One region of the Streptomyces sp. NPDC057743 genome, then DNA from elsewhere that is predicted to be linked to it. Evidence: riboswitches for the same ligand, from Rfam matches in the RefSeq annotation. Region 1 holds a riboswitch; each other region holds the start of a gene.
The links. A riboswitch is a leader RNA that binds a small molecule or an ion and turns the genes downstream of it on or off. The one in region 1 is predicted to bind cobalamin.
Positions count from the first base shown of each region.

Region 2: linked by a shared signal. The riboswitch ahead of ACFVFQ_RS35120 (CbtB-domain containing protein) and the one ahead of metE (5-methyltetrahydropteroyltriglutamate--homocysteine S-methyltransferase) in region 1 are both predicted to bind cobalamin.
Region 3: linked by a shared signal. The riboswitch ahead of cobN (cobaltochelatase subunit CobN) and the one ahead of metE (5-methyltetrahydropteroyltriglutamate--homocysteine S-methyltransferase) in region 1 are both predicted to bind cobalamin.

Region 1 covers NZ_JBHVJX010000018.1:96,226-101,780, forward strand. Annotated here, with positions in the region: gene metE (5-methyltetrahydropteroyltriglutamate--homocysteine S-methyltransferase) at 1-1,703, opposite strand, end outside; cobalamin riboswitch at 1,914-2,135, opposite strand; gene ACFVFQ_RS21830 (metal-dependent hydrolase) at 2,350-3,051, shown strand; gene ACFVFQ_RS21835 (NlpC/P60 family protein) at 3,091-4,161, opposite strand; gene ACFVFQ_RS21840 (poly-gamma-glutamate biosynthesis protein PgsC/CapC) at 4,184-4,666, opposite strand; partial or broken gene ACFVFQ_RS21845 (poly-gamma-glutamate synthase PgsB) at 4,663-5,475, opposite strand.
Region 2 covers NZ_JBHVJX010000052.1:19,342-24,896, forward strand. Annotated here, with positions in the region: gene tsaD (tRNA (adenosine(37)-N6)-threonylcarbamoyltransferase complex transferase subunit TsaD) at 1-438, shown strand, start outside; gene alaS (alanine--tRNA ligase) at 457-3,102, shown strand; cobalamin riboswitch at 3,204-3,352, shown strand; gene ACFVFQ_RS35120 (CbtB-domain containing protein) at 3,389-3,610, shown strand; gene ACFVFQ_RS35125 (CbtA family protein) at 3,632-4,384, shown strand; gene ACFVFQ_RS35130 (histidine phosphatase family protein) at 4,469-5,050, opposite strand; gene ACFVFQ_RS35135 (hypothetical protein) at 5,162-5,555, opposite strand, start outside.
Region 3 covers NZ_JBHVJX010000004.1:282,120-287,674, forward strand. Annotated here, with positions in the region: gene cobN (cobaltochelatase subunit CobN) at 92-3,694, opposite strand; cobalamin riboswitch at 3,727-3,879, opposite strand; gene cobG (precorrin-3B synthase) at 3,963-5,519, shown strand; gene ACFVFQ_RS06615 (precorrin-8X methylmutase) at 5,516-5,555, shown strand, end outside.

The sequences.
Region 1 (5,555 bases):
GTGAGCATGCCCTTGACCGGGCGCTCGGTGAGCGACTGGGCAAAGGTCGTCCAACGGACCGTCATGGGCTCGGGACGGGAGATGTCGCCGGCCAGGATCGGCGGGCGGACGTAGCGGGTGCCGTAGGACTGGACCCAGCCGTGCCGGGTGGCGAGGTAGCCGGTGAGCTGCTCGGCGAAGTGCTGGACCATGTCGTTGCGTTCGGGCTCGCCGTGCACCAGGACGTCCAGGCCGGTCTTCTCCTGGAAGGAGATGACCTCGTGGATCTCGGTCTTGATGCGCTCCTCGTAGCCGGCGGTGTCGATCCGGCCGGCGCGCAGGTCGGCGCGGGCGGCCCGCAGTTCGCCGGTCTGCGGGAAGGAGCCGATGGTGGTGGTCGGCAGCAGCGGCAGGCCGAGGTGGGCGCGCTGGGCGGCGGCCCGCTCCGGGTACGGCTGGGAGCGGCGCGCGTCGGCCTCGGTGACCGCCGCGGTACGGCCCCGCACCGCCCGGTCGTGGGTGATCGGGGAGCTGGCCCGGGACGCCAGGTCGGCGCGGTTGGCGGCCAGTTCGCTGGCGATGGCGTCGGTGCCGCGGGTCAGGCCCCTGGTGAGGGTGACCAGCTCGGCGGTCTTCTGGCGGGCGAAGGCGAGCCAGCGCCGGATCTGTGGCGCGATGTCCCGCTCCAGCGACGCGTCGAGCGGGACGTGCAGCAGGGAGCAGGAGGCCGCCACGTCGACCCGGTCGGCCAGCCCCAGCAGCGTGCCCAGCACGGACAGCGACCGCTCCAGGTCGTTGACCCAGATGTTGCGGCCGTTGACGACGCCGGCGACCAGGCGCTTGCCGGGCAGTCCGCCGACGGCGGCGAGGGCGTCGAGGTTGCCGGCGGCCGCCTCCGTGAAGTCCAGCGCGAGCCCGTCGACGGGGGTCTTGGCCAGCACCGGGAGGGCGTCGCCGAGCCGGTCGAAGTACGAGGCGACAAGCAGCTTGGGCCGGTCGGCGAGGGTACCCAGGGAGCGGAACGCGCGCTCCGCGGCGTCCAGTTGGGCCGGCGTGCGGTCCTGGACGAGGGCGGGCTCATCGAGCTGCACCCACTGCGCGCCCGCCGCGCGCAGGTCCGCGAGGACCTCGGCGTACACCGGCAGCAGCCGGTCGAGGAGGGTGAGCGGGTCGAAGCCGTCGGCCACGCCGGGGGCGGGCTTGGCGAGCAGGAGGTAGCTGACCGGGCCGACCAGGACCGGCCGGGCGGTCAGGCCCAGGGCGAGCGCCTCCCCGAATTCCGTGACCTGCTTGGTGGAGTCGGCCGAGAAGACGGTGTCCGGTCCCAACTCGGGGACGAGGTAGTGGTAGTTGGTGTCGAACCACTTGGTCATCTCCAGGGGCGCGGCGTCCTGGGCGCCGCGGGCCATGGCGAAGTAGCCGTCCAGCGGGTCGGCGGCGACGGCCGCGCGGTGGCGCTCGGGGATCGCACCGACCATGACGCTGGCGTCCAGGACGTGGTCGTAGTACGAGAAGTCGCCGGTCGGGACCTCGTCGATGCCGGCGTCGGCCAGCTCCTGCCAGGTGGTGCGGCGCAGTTCCGCGGCAGTGGCGCGCAGCGCGTCCGCGGTGACCTTGCCCTTCCAGTAGCCCTCGATGGCCTTCTTCAGCTCCCGGCGCCGGCCCTGGCGCGGGTAGCCGTACACGGTGGCCCGTGCTGCCGCGGCTGCGGACTTGGTGGTCACGGAGATCTCCTTCGCGAGATGAATCCCTGAGATCCCGGGGACGGGGACGAGCGCGCGAAGGGTGACGGTACGCACCGGATGCGGCGACCCGTATGGCGCGGCGCATGGCATGGCGCGCGACACGGGCACCGGCTGGTGCCTGCGCCCCGGACGGTGTCCGGAGCGCTCCCGACCCGCCCTCGAAGGTCACCGGGACTCCGCGCACGGGTCGTCCGTACGCGGGCAGTTGGCAGGTCTTCGGACTCGCGGGCGCGCCTCGTGTCGTGCCGAGGCTCCTAGTGGCCGTCGCTTCCCAGGCCCGGGTGGGTCCAGTGCGTATGACGGCGGTCGTTCCCGCTCACCGCTGCGGGGCAGTCCCGGATTCCCACCGGGTTCCCTCTTGCGACGCCTCCCGTCTGGCGGACGGGGCGAACCAGCTGCACCGGTCACCCTACGGGGCGGGGCCGCGGCACGCCGGACGTCGTCCAGTATGCGGATGGTGAGATGGGACAAGTGCCCGGTGGGATTGGAAGGGGGCGGGGCCGGGTAACGCCCGCGGTCGCGCCTCGCCGCCCCGTGGCGCCACCGCCGTGATCGCGCTGGTACCGTCTCCGCCGTGGCTGAGGGCGCGTCAACGACGCGCCACATACGGGGAGGACGACGCACCATGATGGGTCATTCGCATGCGGTGAGCGGCGCGCTGCTCTTCGCGGGCACCACGCCGTTCCTGCCCCCGCTGCTGATGCACACCCACCTGATGCCCCAGGAGATCCTGATGGGCACCGTGCTGTGCGCCGGCGCCGCGCTGCTGCCCGACCTGGACCACCACGACGGCACCATCGCCAACTTCCTCGGCCCGGTGTCCAAGATCCTGTGCCGGTTCGTGGCCTGGATCTCCGGCGGGCACCGCCATGCCACCCACTCGCTGTTCTTCGTGGTGCTGATGACCGTCGGCAGCTGGGCCGGCGTGACGTACCTGGGCCGGCCCTTCACCCTGGGCATGACCTTCTTCCTGCTGGCCCTCGCCGTGCGCGCGCTCAACCTCTGCCCGCCCGGCCACGGCTTCTCCGCCTGGGCGACGATCGTCGCCATGGCCGGAATAGGGACCGGGGTCATCGCCAAGTTCATCCCGTCGGCGCCCGGTTGGCTGCCGTACGCCATCGGGCTCGGCTGCCTGGCACACCTGCTCGGCGACTCCATCACGAAGATGGGCGCGCCGTGGCTGTGGCCGCTGAAGACGCGCTACGAGATCGTCCTCATCAAGCACAGCGGCAACAAGGTGGAGACGGAGATACTGACCCCGATCATGGGCGTCGCCACCGTCGTCCTGCTCTGGTTCACGGCGCTGTCCCCGCACTCCATCAGCTAGCGCGCTGCCCCGTAGGGGCCGGCCCCAACGCCCCATGCCTCACAGGCGTTTGGCGTTGCGCAGGAGCTGGGCGTAGAAGCCGTTGCCGTCGAGCCGGGACACGCCGCCCTTGTCGCCGATGGTCGGGCCGTTGACCTCCTTGCGGCTGGAGAGGAAGACCTTGTGGCCCTCGGTGTCGGGTCCCAGGTACAGGCCGACGTGGTCCAGGCGGTTGCCGGTGTGGTGGTCCATCTTGAAGAAGACCAGGTCTCCCGGCTGGAGCACGTCGATGTTCTGCGGGCGCTCGTACCAGGGGGCCGGGCCGGACAACGGGATGATCTCGGCGCCCAGTTGGGAGCGGCCCATCCCGTTGGCGGTGCGGGGCAGGCCGTCGCCCTTCCCGTCGGCGGGGGCCAGTGGGTAGCGGGCCCGGTAGCCGAAGACCAGCCGCATGTAGCCGGAGCAGTCGACGGCGCGGTAGCGGGCCGCCTCGGGCCGCTTGGCGGTGCCGTCGCGGAAGGTGTACGGGATGCCCAAGTAGTCGAAGAAGTCGGACTGTTCGAGCAGCGGCGTGCCGCGGTGCTTGGCCAGGTCGGGGTTGACCGGGCCGAACTTGGCGTCGCCGGCGTACACCACGCCCCGCTCGTCCTTCTTGGCGGGCGCTCCGGTGATGTACTGGAAGGCGATGGCGAAGAGGTCGTCCTCCTGGCTGCCGTGGTAGCGCCGGAACCACTCCTTGAACCAGCGCTCCTTCTCCGCGCCGGCGCGCCACGCCTCGGGCATCAGGCGCACCCAGTCCTCGGTGACCACCTTGGTCGCGGTGTTCTCGGCCTCGCTGAAGGTGCGCGAGGGGCCCTTGAGGGTGGCGGTGCGGGACCGGTCGGTGAAGGTGGCCAGGACCTGGCCGCCCGCGCCGCGCAGCACGGTGCGGTCCGGGTTCTTCAGGCGTTCCCAGGTCTGCCCGCGCTGCTCGCCGGAGGCGGAGCCGCCGAGCGGGGTGTCGGTGACGGCCTGGGCCCGGGGCGCCTTGTCCTGTTCGTCCTTGCGCAGCTCCACGGTGAGGTAGGCGCTGCCGGCCAGGAGGGTCAGGACGGTCGCGGTGTGCAGCAGGGGGCGCTTCTTGGGGGGCATGCGGTGGGCTCCGGGGGAGGGGTCAAGCGGACGGCATGACGCCGAGGAGGATTCCGGCGGTGAGGACGACATAGGCCATGAGCGTCACCGAGCCGGTGGCCAGGAGGGTGGGGCCCTTGGGCTGGCGCACCAACTGGTAGGCGATCAGGCCCGGCACGATGAAGCCGAGCGTCTGGTTCGCGTACATCAGCGGGAACTCCATGGACAGCACGATCATCACGGTCGCCTGGAGGGTGACGCCGAGCAGCACGACCGCGGCGAACAGCCGCTTGCCGTACAGGATCACGTACCGCTGCATCAGGAGCGTGCCGAGGTAGGTGAGGACGGTGACGCCGAGCACCATCGCGGCGCGCTGGAGGTCCTCGACGAGGGTGAGGGCCAGCCAGCCCGGGGTGATCATGCCGCCGGGGGAGAGGTTGGTCGTCAGGTAGCAGACCAGGGAGAAGAGCAGCCCGATCGCGATGCCGATCGCGGCGATCTCGGGGGTGAGGACGGAGGGGATCAACGGTGCTGCTCTCCTGGGGTGTGCCACTGCGGGGCGTCGTCGGTGGGGCGCGCGGGCGGGACCGGGGGCTCGAACGGGCCCCGGACCCGGGCCGGTTCGAGCGCTCCGGATCCGCCCGGGGACGGGGGCGAGGGCCGGTGGGGCGCGGCGGCGTACCGCTCCTCGTGCGCCTGGGGGTAGTGCTGGTAGGGGTCGAGGTGCGGGGCGTACCGCGGCTCGGTCGGGTCGGGCGCGGTGGCGTCCCCGTCGGTGCGGTCGGTGCCCTCCTCGTCCGGGGCGAGCTCCGCGAGGTGCTCCAGGAGCACCTCGCCCTGGCCGTGGATGTTGCCGATGGCGACGAGCGAGGAGTCGGGGCCGAGCCGGTCGAGCAACTGGCCCATGAACTCCGCCGGATCGCGCCGGTCACCGCCGAGGTCCACCGCCCGGTCCCGGAAGGCGGCCGGGATCGCGTCGATGGCGGACTTGGCCGGGTGGCCGATGACGAAGACCTGCTCCGGGTCGAGGTCGGGGATCAACTCGCCCATCTGGCCATTGCGTTCGACCCGGTCCGGGCGGCAGTTGATGACCACGTTGAGCGGGCGGTGGATGGCGCCGAGGTCGAGCAGCTGGTTGATGTTCATCAGCGTCGACTCGGGGTCGTTGGCCGCAAAGACGTTGGCGAAGCGGAGCTTCTTGCCCTCGGGGGTGCGGTACCGCTCCACCGAGAGGACCCCGGGGTCCGGCGGTGCGTCGTACATGCCTTGGAGCGCGGTGCGGCGCTCCAAGCCGAGGAGTTCGGCGACGGCGAGCGCGATGGCGACGTTCTCCTTGCGGTGTCCGCCGTGCAGACCCTCGTCCGGGAGTGGGGAGAGCGGCGGGCGGCGGGGGGCCAGGGCTGACGGGGAGGGGG
Region 2 (5,555 bases), on a different contig from region 1:
GGGAAGGGCGACCCGTACGCGTTCTCCTTCTCCGGCCTGAAGACGGCCGCGGCGCGCTGGGCCGAGTCGTACCGCCTCCGGGGCGCGGAGCTCCCGTTGGCCGACGGCGCCGCCTCGCTCCAGGAGGCCGTCGCGGACGTGCTGACCCGTAAGGCGCTGGCCGCCTGCCGGGAGTACGAGGTGGGGACGCTGGTCGTGGTGGGCGGGGTGGCCGCCAACTCCCGCGTCCGGGCGCTCGCGGAGGAGCGGTGCGCCGCCGCCGGGGTGGAACTGCGGGTGCCGCCACTGACGTTGTGCACCGACAACGGCGCGATGATCGCCGCGGTCGGCGACCTGCTGGTGCGCGCGGGTGCCGCGCCGGCCCAACTGAGCGTGTCCATCGACCCGTCCGCGCCGTTGGAGTACGCCGCGTTGCATCCCGCCCTCGTTCCCGCCTGAGTCGATTCGGAGCACACCTTGCGCACCGCCGAGATCCGTTCCCGCTTCCTCACGTTCTTCGCCGACCGCGGTCACACCGTGGTGCCCAGTGCCCCGCTGCCGACGCCGGACCCCACCCTGCTGTTCGTCAACGCCGGCATGGTCCCGTTCAAGCCCTATCTGACCGGCGAGCAGGAGGCGCCGTGGCCGCGGGCGACCAGCGTGCAGAAGTGCGTGCGCACGCTGGACATCGAGGAGGTGGGGAAGACCACCCGGCACGGCTCGTTCTTCCAGATGAACGGGAACTTCTCCTTCGGGGACTACTTCAAGGAGCAGGCCATCGCCTTCGCCTGGGAGCTGTCCACCTCCCCGGTCGCGGACGGGGGTTACGGCCTGGACCCGGAGCGGATCTGGGTGACCGTCCACCACTCCGACGACGAGGCGCGCAGCCTGTGGCGGGCGCTCGCGGGGCTGCCCGACGAGCGGATCGTGGCCCGTGGTGACGAGGACAACTTCTGGTCGATGGGCGTGCCCGGCCCCTGCGGTCCGTGCTCCGAGCTGTACTACGACCGGGGCCCGGCGCTCGGCCGCGCGGGCGGCCCGGTGGTCGACGAGGACCGCTACATGGAGTTCTGGAACCTGGTCTTCATGCAGGACGAGCGCGGCGAGGGCGCCGGCAAGTCCGGCTACCCGATCCTCGGCCGGCTGCCCCGCCCCAACATCGACACCGGCATGGGCCTGGAGCGGATGGCCACCCTCCTCCAGGGCAAGGACAACCTCTACGAGATCGACGAGACCCGGCCCGTCCTCGACCGCGCCGCGGAGCTCGCCGGGGTCGGCTACGGCGCGGAGCACCCGTCGGACGTCCGGCTGCGGGTGGTCGCCGACCACGTCCGCACCGCGTTGATGCTGCTCGCCGACGGCACCGCGCCCGGCAACGAGGGGCGCGGCTACGTCCTGCGCCGCATCCTCCGCCGCGCGGTCCGCTCGATGCGTCAACTCGGCTACCAGGACCCCGCGTTGCCCGAACTGCTCGCGGTGGCGCGGGACTGCATGGCCGCCAGCTATCCGGAGGTCGCGGACGCCTATCCGCGGATCTTTGACCAGGCGTGCGGGGAGGAGGACGCCTTCCGCGCCACGCTGCGGCAGGGCACCACCGTCCTGGACACCGCCGTCGCCCGGGTGCGGGAGGAGGGCGGACGCACGCTGCCGGGCGGGCAGGCGTTCCTGCTGCACGACACCTACGGGTTCCCCATCGACCTCACCCTGGAGATGGCGGCCGAGCAGGGCGTCGAGGTCGACCGCGAGGGCTTCACCGCCCTGATGAACGAGCAGCGCGAGCGGGCCCGCGCCGATGCCCGGGCCCGTAAGTCCGGTGGCACGGCTGACACTTCGGCGCTTCGCTCGTTGCTGGACGCGCACGGTCCCACCGACTGGCAGGCGTGGGAGTCGCTGACCGCCGAGGCCCGGGTCCTGGGGGTGCTCGGTGCGGCCGGCCCGGTCCCGGTCGCCCGCGAGGGCGAGATCGTCACCGTCGTCCTGGACCGCTCCCCCTTCTACGCCGAGTCCGGCGGCCAGGACAGCGACGCCGGCCGCCTCTCCGGCGCCTTCGCCGAGGCCGAGGTCCTCGACGTGCAGCGGCCGCTGCCGGGGCTGATTGCGCATCACATTCGGATCGCTACGGGCGAGTTGTCCGTCGGCGACGAGGTGGTCGCCGCGGTCGATCCCGAGTGGCGGCTGGGCGCCCGGCAGGCCCACTCCGGCACCCATGTCCTGCACGCGGCGCTGCGCGAGATCCTCGGCCCGACGGCCCTCCAGGCCGGCTCCTACAACCGGCCCGGCTATCTGCGCCTGGACTTCCCCTGGCGCGGCGCCCTCTCCCCCACCGTCCGCAGCGAGATCGAGGAGGCCGCCAACCGGGCGCTGCGCAGGGATCTGCCGGTGGGCGTGCGGTGGATGACGCTGCCCGAGGCCAAGGAGATCGGCGCGCTCGCCCTGTTCGACGAGACGTACGGGGAGCAGGTGCGGGTGGTCGAGATCGGCGGCGCCTGGTCGCGCGAGCTGTGCGGCGGCACCCATGTCGAGCACGCCGCGCAGATCGGCACGGTCGCGCTGACCGGCGAGTCCTCGGTCGGCGCCGGGATGCGACGGCTGGAGGCGGCGGTGGGCATCGAGGGCTTCGCCTATCTGGCCCGCGAACGCGATCTGGTCTCGCGGATCGCCGAGCAACTGGGGGCGCCGCGCGCGGAGTTGCCCGAGAAGATCGGTGGCCTGCTGGACCGGTTGAAGGCCGCAGACCGCGAGAACGCCCGGCTGAAGGCCCAGGCCACCGCGGCGCGGGCCGCGGAGCTGGCCGCCACCGGCGTGGACGCGGGCGGCACCCTGGTCGTCACCGCCAGCGCGCAGGGCCCGGCCGCCGATGCGCGCGCCCTGGCCCTGGCCGTCCGCGACCGGCTCCCGGCGGACCGCCCCGGCCTGGCGGCGGTCGCCGGCGACGACGGCGCCCTCGTACTCGCCCTCAACGGTGCCGCCACGGCCGCCGGGTTGAACGCCTCCGCCGTGGTCAAGCAGTTGTTGGACGGCCGCGGCGGCGGCTCCAAGGAGGTCGCGCAGGGCGGCGGGGTGCCCGCCGAGCGACTGCGCCACCTCCTGGCAGAACTGCCGCATCTCGTCGGGCGGGGGTGAGCGGCGGCGGGGCCGGCCGGCGGTTACTCGGGTCGCCGGCCGGCCCACCGCCCGGCGCGAGAGGAAGATCACGCCCAGCGATCCGCATCTTGGCCATGCACCTGCCACGCGGTATCGTCGGCGCGATTATTGACGACGGCATGACGGAAGCCGGTGGGAATCCGGCACGGTCGCGCCACTGTGAGCGGGACGGTCCAGCGCGTTGGGCGTCCCGTGAGTCAGACCCGCAGCCGTCGCCCTGTGCACCACCGAGATGGGACGCGAACTCCCAGAAGGAGGCCCCGCCATGGCGCAGTCCGTCGCCCAGCCGACCGTCGACTCCCCCGCGGTACCCACCACACTCCCGCTCAAGGCGATTGCCCCCTGGGCGCTCTTCTTCGGCATCCTGATGCTGGTCCTGCTCTACTTCGTCGGCGCCGAGCAGGGCGCCACCTCCGTCTTCAACGGCACGGACATCCACGAGTGGGTGCACGACGGCCGCCACCTGCTCGGCTTCCCCTGCCACTGACGCGAGGGACGCCGCACGCCCATGAACTCCACAACGGTCCGAAACCTCCTCGTCCGTGGCATGCTCGCCGGCCTCGCAGCCGGCGTGCTCGCGCTGGTCGTCGCCTCTCTCCTCGGTGAGCCGAACGTCGACAGCGCGATCCGGTTCGAGGCCGCCCACTCCCACGAACACGAGCCGGAAGTCATCTCCCGCTCCCTCCAATCCACCGCCGGCCTCGCCACGGGCGTACTGGTCTACGGGGTCGCCTTCGGCGGCATCGCCAGCCTCGCCTTCTCCTTCGCGCTCGGCCGCGTCGGCCGCTTCGGCCCCCGGGCGACCGCGCTGCTGCTGTCCGGCTGCGCGCTGCTCGCCGTGTACGTGGTGCCGTTCCTGAAGTACCCGGCCAATCCGCCGTCCGTCGGCGAACCCGACACCATCGGCAAACGCACCGCCCTGTACTTCCTGATGATGCTGCTCAGCGTGTTGCTGGCGCTGGCGGCCACCATCCTGGGCAAGCGCCTGGCACCGAGGTGGGGCGCCTGGAACGCGACCGTCGTCGCGGTGGTGGCCTTCGCCGTCGTGATCGGTGTGGCCTATGCCGTCCTGCCGGCCGTCAACGAGGTGCCGACGGGCTTCCCGGCCACCCTGCTGTGGCGGTTCCGTCTCTCCGCCCTGGCCATCCAGACCGTGTTGTGGGGTGGATTCGGCCTGCTCTTCGGGGGGTTGGCGGAGCGGCTGCTGCGCCCGCGGGCCGAGGCCGCTACCGCCGGCCGAGCGGTCCCCGTCGAGAACTGACGCCCGCGCCAGGAGAATTGCCGCCCGTGACGCACACGCGTGGGAGGGCCCACGGAACCTCCGAGGCCCTTCCACGCGTCTGCGTTACGAGGGCAGGGGCAACGACTGGCCGAGCCGCAGGTTCCAGCGGCCGGCCCGGCCGCTGAGTTCGGTGGCCGTCAACGGGGGTACGTCCAGCCGCCAGAAGGCCGGCGCGGGCAGGCCGAGGACGCGTACGACCGCCGCCCGCACCACCTCGGGCTCGACGACGGCGAGCGTGCGGCCGTCCGCGGGCAGCGCGTCCAGCCAGCGCGCCACGCGTCCGCACAGGTCCTGTACCGACTCGCCGCCATGGGGCGCGCAGGTCGGGTCGGCGAGCCAACGGCCCACGGCCTCCGGTTCGGCGGCCCCCACCTCGTCAAGGGTTCGGCCCGTCCAGCGACCCACGTCGAGACCGTGCAACTCGGCCGCGTCCGCGCCTTCGAGGCCGAGCGCGGCGGCCGTCTGACGGCAGCGCGCGCTCGGGGAGGTGAGCACCCGGGCGGCCCGGGGCAGCGATCCGGCGGCTGAACGGGCCCTGGCGGCCCCGCTGTCGTCGAGAGCGTCACCCTCGTCACCGGCAACAAAACGGGCCTGCCGCAGTGACCGGCTCATCGCGGGCGAGACGAGGGTGACACGACGGGTCACGGGGCTGCCTCCTGGTGGGGTGCGGGGTGCGGTGCGGGGTGCGGTGCGGGGATCGCGGGTGCCGCGAAGCCGCTCGGCGGAGACCCGTCGACACGCGCCGACACGCTGGGGTCACCCGCCCAACAGCAGCCGCTCCAGCGCCGCCCGGGCCCGGGCGTCGGACTCGGCACGGCTGGCGAGGGCCGCGGCCAGCTCCCGCACCCACTCGTCCAGGGCCACCGGGCGCCGGGAGAGGATCACTCCCCGCACCTCCCGGCACACCTCGCCGCTCGGGCGGCCGCCGGAGAGGTTCAGCACCAGGCGCTGCTCGCCCAGCGCGACGTCCAGGCACACCACCTTGCCTTCCCGGCCGGCCAGTCGATCGGCCATGCCGCGCTTGCGCTCGATCGCCACCGACCCCGGCGGCAGCGCGTCCGCCAGCGTCCCGGTGAGCACCTGGGCGTACACCTCCAGATCGGCGGCGTCCCGGCGCAGTGCGGCGGCGAGCAGCTCGACGGAGGCGGGA
Region 3 (5,555 bases), on a different contig from region 1:
CCGGGCCCATCTGGCGTGCGCGGGGCGGTGTTTCACGTGAAACGCCGACGGTTTCACGTGAAACACCGCCCCCTTGCCCCGCGTTGGGGCTTTACTCCTCGCCCTCCAGCTCGCCCTCGGTTTCCAGGAAGGCTTCCCGCAGCGCCGCCAGCGTCTCCGCGTCCGGCTTCTCCCACATGCCGCGGGACTCCGCCTCCAGCAGGCGCTCGGCGATGCCGTGCAGCGCCCAGGGGTTGGCCTCCTGGAGGAAGGCGCGGTTCTCCGGGTCCAGGACGTAGGTCTGGGCCAGCTTGTCGTACATCCAGTCGGCGACGACGCCGGTGGTGGCGTCGTAGCCGAACAAGTAGTCCACGGTGGCGGCGAGTTCGAAGGCGCCCTTGTAGCCGTGGCGGCGCATCGCCTCGATCCAGCGGGGGTTGACGACCCGGGCGCGGAAGACCCGGGAGGTCTCCTCCACCAGCGTCCGGGTGCGGACCGTCTCCGGACGGGTCGAGTCGCCGATGTACGCCTCGGGGGCCTTGCCCTTGAGCGCCTTGACGGTGGCGACCATCCCGCCGTGGTACTGGAAGTAGTCGTCGGAGTCGGCGATGTCGTGCTCGCGGGTGTCGGTGTTCTTGGCGGCCACCGCGATGCGCTTGTAGGCGGTCTCCATCTCCTCCCGGGCCGGACGGCCCTCCAGCCCGCGCCCGTAGGCGTAGCCGCCCCAGACGGTGTAGACCTCGGCGAGGTCGGCGTCGGTGCGCCAGTCGCGGGAGTCGATGAGCTGGAGCAGGCCCGCGCCGTAGGTACCGGGGCGGGAGCCGAAGATCCGGGTGGTGGCGCGGCGTTCGTCCCCGTGCGCCGCGAGGTCCGCCTGGGCGTGGGCCCGGACGAAGTTGCCCTCGGCGGGCTCGTCGAGGCCGGCGACGAGCCGCACCGCGTCGTCCAGCAGGCCGATCACGTGCGGGAACGCGTCGCGGAAGAAGCCGCTGATGCGCAGCGTGACATCGATGCGGGGGCGGCCGAGCTCGTCGAGCTCGATGGCCTCCAGGCCGGTGACCCGGCGCGAGGCGTCGTCCCACACGGGGCGGACGCCGAGCAGCGCCAGCGCCTCGGCGACGTCGTCGCCGGAGGTCCGCATCGCGCTGGTGCCCCACAGGGACAGGCCCACGGACTGCGGCCAGTCGCCGTTGTCGTCGCGGTAGCGGGCCAACAGCGAGTCGGCGAGCGCCTGTCCGGTCTCCCAGGCGAGCCGCGAGGGCACGGCCTTGGGGTCGACGGAGTAGAAGTTGCGGCCGGTCGGCAGGACGTTGACCAGGCCGCGCAGCGGCGAGCCGGACGGGCCGGCCGGGACGAAGCCGCCGTTCAACGCGTGCACCGCGTGATCGAGTTCGGCGGTGGTGGCGGCCAGTCGCGGGACGACCTCCCGGGCGGCGAAGTCGAGGATCGCGGCGACCGCCTCCGGGTGGCCCTCGGCGACCCGGGAGGCCGCGGCCGGCTCCCAGTCGGCGTCCTCCATGGCCTGGACCAGGCCGCGGGCGACGGCCTCGGCGTCGTCGGCCGCGGTCCGGGTGGCGGCCGACTCGTCCAGCCCGAGCGCCTCGCGGAGCCCGGGCAGCGCGGAGGTGCCGCCCCAGATCTGCCGGGCGCGCAGGATCGCCAGGACGAGGTTGACCCGGGCCTCGCCGGCCGGGGCGGCGCCCAGCACGTGCAGCCCGTCGCGGATCTGCGCGTCCTTGACCTCGCAGAGCCAGCCGTCGACGTGCAGCAGGAAGTCGTCGAACCCGTCGTCCTCCGGGCGCTCCTCCAGGCCCAGGTCGTGGTCCAACTTGGCGGCCTGGATCAGCGTCCAGATCTGCGCGCGGATGGCGGGCAGCTTGGCCGGGTCCATCGAGGAGATCGCGGCGTACTCGTCGAGCAGTTGCTCCAGGCGCGCGATGTCGCCGTAGGAGTCGGCGCGGGCCATCGGCGGGACGAGGTGGTCGACGAGGGTGGCGTGCACCCGGCGCTTGGCCTGGGTGCCCTCGCCCGGGTCGTTGACCAGGAACGGGTAGATCAGCGGCAGGTCGCCGAGGGCCGCGTCCGGGCCGCAGGCGGCGGACAGGCCGGCGTTCTTGCCGGGCAGCCACTCCAGGTTGCCGTGCTTGCCGAGGTGGACCATGGCGTCGGCGCCGAAGCCGCCGTCGGCGGCGGGCGTGGCGATCCAGCGGTAGGCCGCCAAGTAGTGGTGGGAGGGCGGCAGATCGGGGTCGTGGTAGATCGCGATCGGGTTCTCGCCGAAGCCGCGCGGCGGCTGGATGAGGATCAGCAGATTGCCGCGGCGCAGGGCGGCCAGCACGATGTCGCCCTCCGGGTTCCGGCTGCGGTCGACGAACATCTCGCCGGGCGGCGGGCCCCAGTGCTCCTCCACGGAGTCCCGGAGCTCCTGCGGCAGCGTGGCGTACCAGCGGCGGTAGTCGGCGGCCGGTATCCGGACCGGGTTGCGGGCCAACTGCTCCTCGGTCAGCCACTCCTGGTCGTGGCCGCCGGCCTCGATGAGGGCGTAGATCAGCTCGTCGCCGTCGCCGGACGCGAGCCCCGGGACCGGCTCGGTGCCGAAGTCGTAGCCCTCGGCCCCCAGGCGGCGCAGCAGCTCGACGGCGCTGGCCGGGGTGTCCAGGCCGACCGCGTTGCCGATCCGGGAGTGCTTGGTGGGGTACGCCGACAGCACCAGCGCCAGCCGCTTCTCGGCGGCCGGGATGTGCCGCAACCGGGCGTGCCGGACGGCGATCCCGGCGACCCGGGCGGCCCGTTCAGGGTCGGCGGCGTAGACCGGGAGGCCGTCCTCGTCGATCTCCTTGAACGAGAACGGCACGGTGATCAGCCGCCCGTCGAACTCGGGCACCGCGATCTGCGAGGCGGCGTCGAGCGGCGAGAGCCCCTCGTCGTTCGCCTCCCAGTCGGCCCGCGACCCGGTCAGGCAGAGCGCCTGGAGGATCGGCACGTCCAGGGCGGCCAGCGCGCCGGCGTCCCAGGACTCGTCGTCGCCGCCCGCGGACGCCCCGGCGGGCTTGGTGCCGCCGGCCGCCAGGACGGTGGTGACCAGGGCGTCGGCCGCGCGCAGCTCCTCGATCAACTCCGGCTCGGGGGCGCGCAACGAGGCGACGAAGAGCGGCATCGGGCGGCCGCCGGCCTCCTCGATCCGGTCGCAGAGGTCGTGGACGAAGCGGGTGTTGCCGCTCATGTGGTGGGCGCGGTAGTAGAGCACGGCCACCGTCGGGCCGGTCGCCTCCGAGGCGGGGCGCTCCAGCGGGCCCCAGGACGGCGCGGCCGCGGGCGGCTCGAAGCCGTGTCCGGTGAGCAGCACGGTGTCGCTGAGGAACCGGGCCAGTTGGTCGAGGTTGGCCGGACCGCCGTGCGCGAGGTAGGCGTGCGCCTCGGCAGCGATGCCGACCGGGACCGTGGACGCCTCCATCAGCTGGGCGTCGGGGGCCTGTTCGCCGGTGAGGACGACGACCGGGCGGTGCTGGTCCGCGGCCAGCAGCACGTCCAGGCCGTCCTCCCAGGCGCGGATGCCGCCGAGCAGGCGGACGACGACGAGGTCCGCGCCCTCCAACAGTCCCGGGAGGTCGGCGACGTCGAGGCGGGCGGGGTTGGCGAGCCGGTACGGCACGGGTCCCGTGGCCGCGCGGGCACTGAGCAGATCGGTGTCGGAGGTCGACAGCAGCAGGATCACGGCGCAGCCCTTCCTCGGGGATTCCACGCCCCGGGTGGTCGTATGGACGGCGGGAGTTCCTGGCTCACCCGGCGGTGGCCGGGTTCACAGTGGCGGGACCGCGCCGGATTCTCACCGGGCTTCCTCCCTTGGCGCCGTCGCTGGCGTCCGGCGGGTCAGCCGACCCGCCGACCTGCATAGTAAGGGCTGCGGCCGAGCCGCGGGAGCGCGCCTGGACGGGCCGCCCGTGCGCCCCCCTCGCCACGGTTCCGGGATCCGACGCGTAGGTATGCTCGCCGCCATGCCGCCCTCCCCCTCTCGACGCCCCGACCGGGCCGGACCGCCCGTGCGGGACCGCGGTGACGCCTGCCCGGGAGCGCTGCGGCTGCACTCCGCAGCCGACGGCGAACTGGCCCGAGTCCGGTTGCCGGCAGGGGACTTGACGGCATCGCAGGCCCGCGCGCTGGCGTACGCCGCAGAGCGCCTCGGCGACGGGCACCTCTCGCTCACCTCCCGCGGCAACGTCGAACTCCGCGGCCTGCCCGACGGGTGCGGCGGCCGCCTGGCCGCCCTCCTCGCCGACGCCGGACTGCTGCCGTCGGTACGTCATGAGCGGATCCGCAACGTGCTGGCCTCGCCGCTGGCCGGGCTGGACCACCACACCCCTTCCGACGTGCGGTTGTGGGCCCGGAGCCTGGATGCGCTGCTGTGCGCGAGCGAGCCGGCGACGGCCCTTTCGGGCCGTTTTCTGTTCGTCCTGGACGACGGGCGGGGCGATGTGGCGGGGCTCGGCGGCGATGTGACCTTGCTCGCAGAATCCGGCCGACGGGCCCCGGCGGGCACCGCGTTCGCGCCGGGGGCGGCGTCCGGGTACGGGGCGCTGCTCCGCGTCGGCGCGGACCCGGCGGCGCTGCGGATCGCGCCGGACGACGTCCCGCGGGCGGCGCTGATCGCCGCCGAAACCTTCCTGGCCGTCGCGGCGGAGAGCGGCAGCGGCGCCTGGCGGGTCACCGAACTCCCCGCCACGCGACCGCTCACCGCCCATGACGTGCGCGGCGCGCTGCGTGCCGCGGGCATCACCGCCGAGCCCGCCGAGCCCGCCGAGCCCGCCGAGCCCGTCGCGCACGCGAAGACGCCCGGCCCGCGGCCGACGGTGCCGTACGCCGATGCCACCGTCCCCGGCCCGGTCGAGGGCCCGGACGGCCGCCGCGCCCTGGTGGTCCTGGCGCCGCTCGGCCGGCTGACCGCGGCCCAGTGGCGGCTGTTGGCCGAGGTCGCCGCGGTGGACGGCTCCGGCGCGCTGCGCCTCACGCCCTGGCGCGGCATCGTCGTCCCCGGCCTGCCGGCGGACGCGGCGGAGGGACGGCTGGGCGAGCTCGCCGCCGCCGGTCTGGTCACCGACCCGGCCTCCCCGTGGCGCGGGGTCACCGCCTGCACCGGCCTCCCCGGCTGCGCCAAGTCCCTGACGGACGTGCGAAGCGACGCATCGGCCGCCCTCGCCGAGGGCCGGCCCGTCCCGGCGGACGCCCCCGCCCCGCCCGTCGGCCCGCCCGTCCACTGGTCGGGCTGCGCACGGCGCTGCGGCCATCCGCACGGCGCCTGGACCGACGTCCTGGCGACGCCCGACGGCTACCGCACCACCGCCGTGCACCCCAACTCCCCTGCCCCACAGGATGTTTCACGTGAAACGCCCCGGCAGGGCGCCGTTTCACGTGAAACACCTCCGCCGGGCCCGGCTTCCCACGAAGGGGCCGAACCCACCCCGGAATCACGGGACTTGGCACCCCCCTCCGACTCCCCACACCCCCCTTCCACCCCACAACCCACGACCCCGAGGCTCCAGTGACCGCGTTCGACTACGAAAAGGACGGGGCGGCCATCT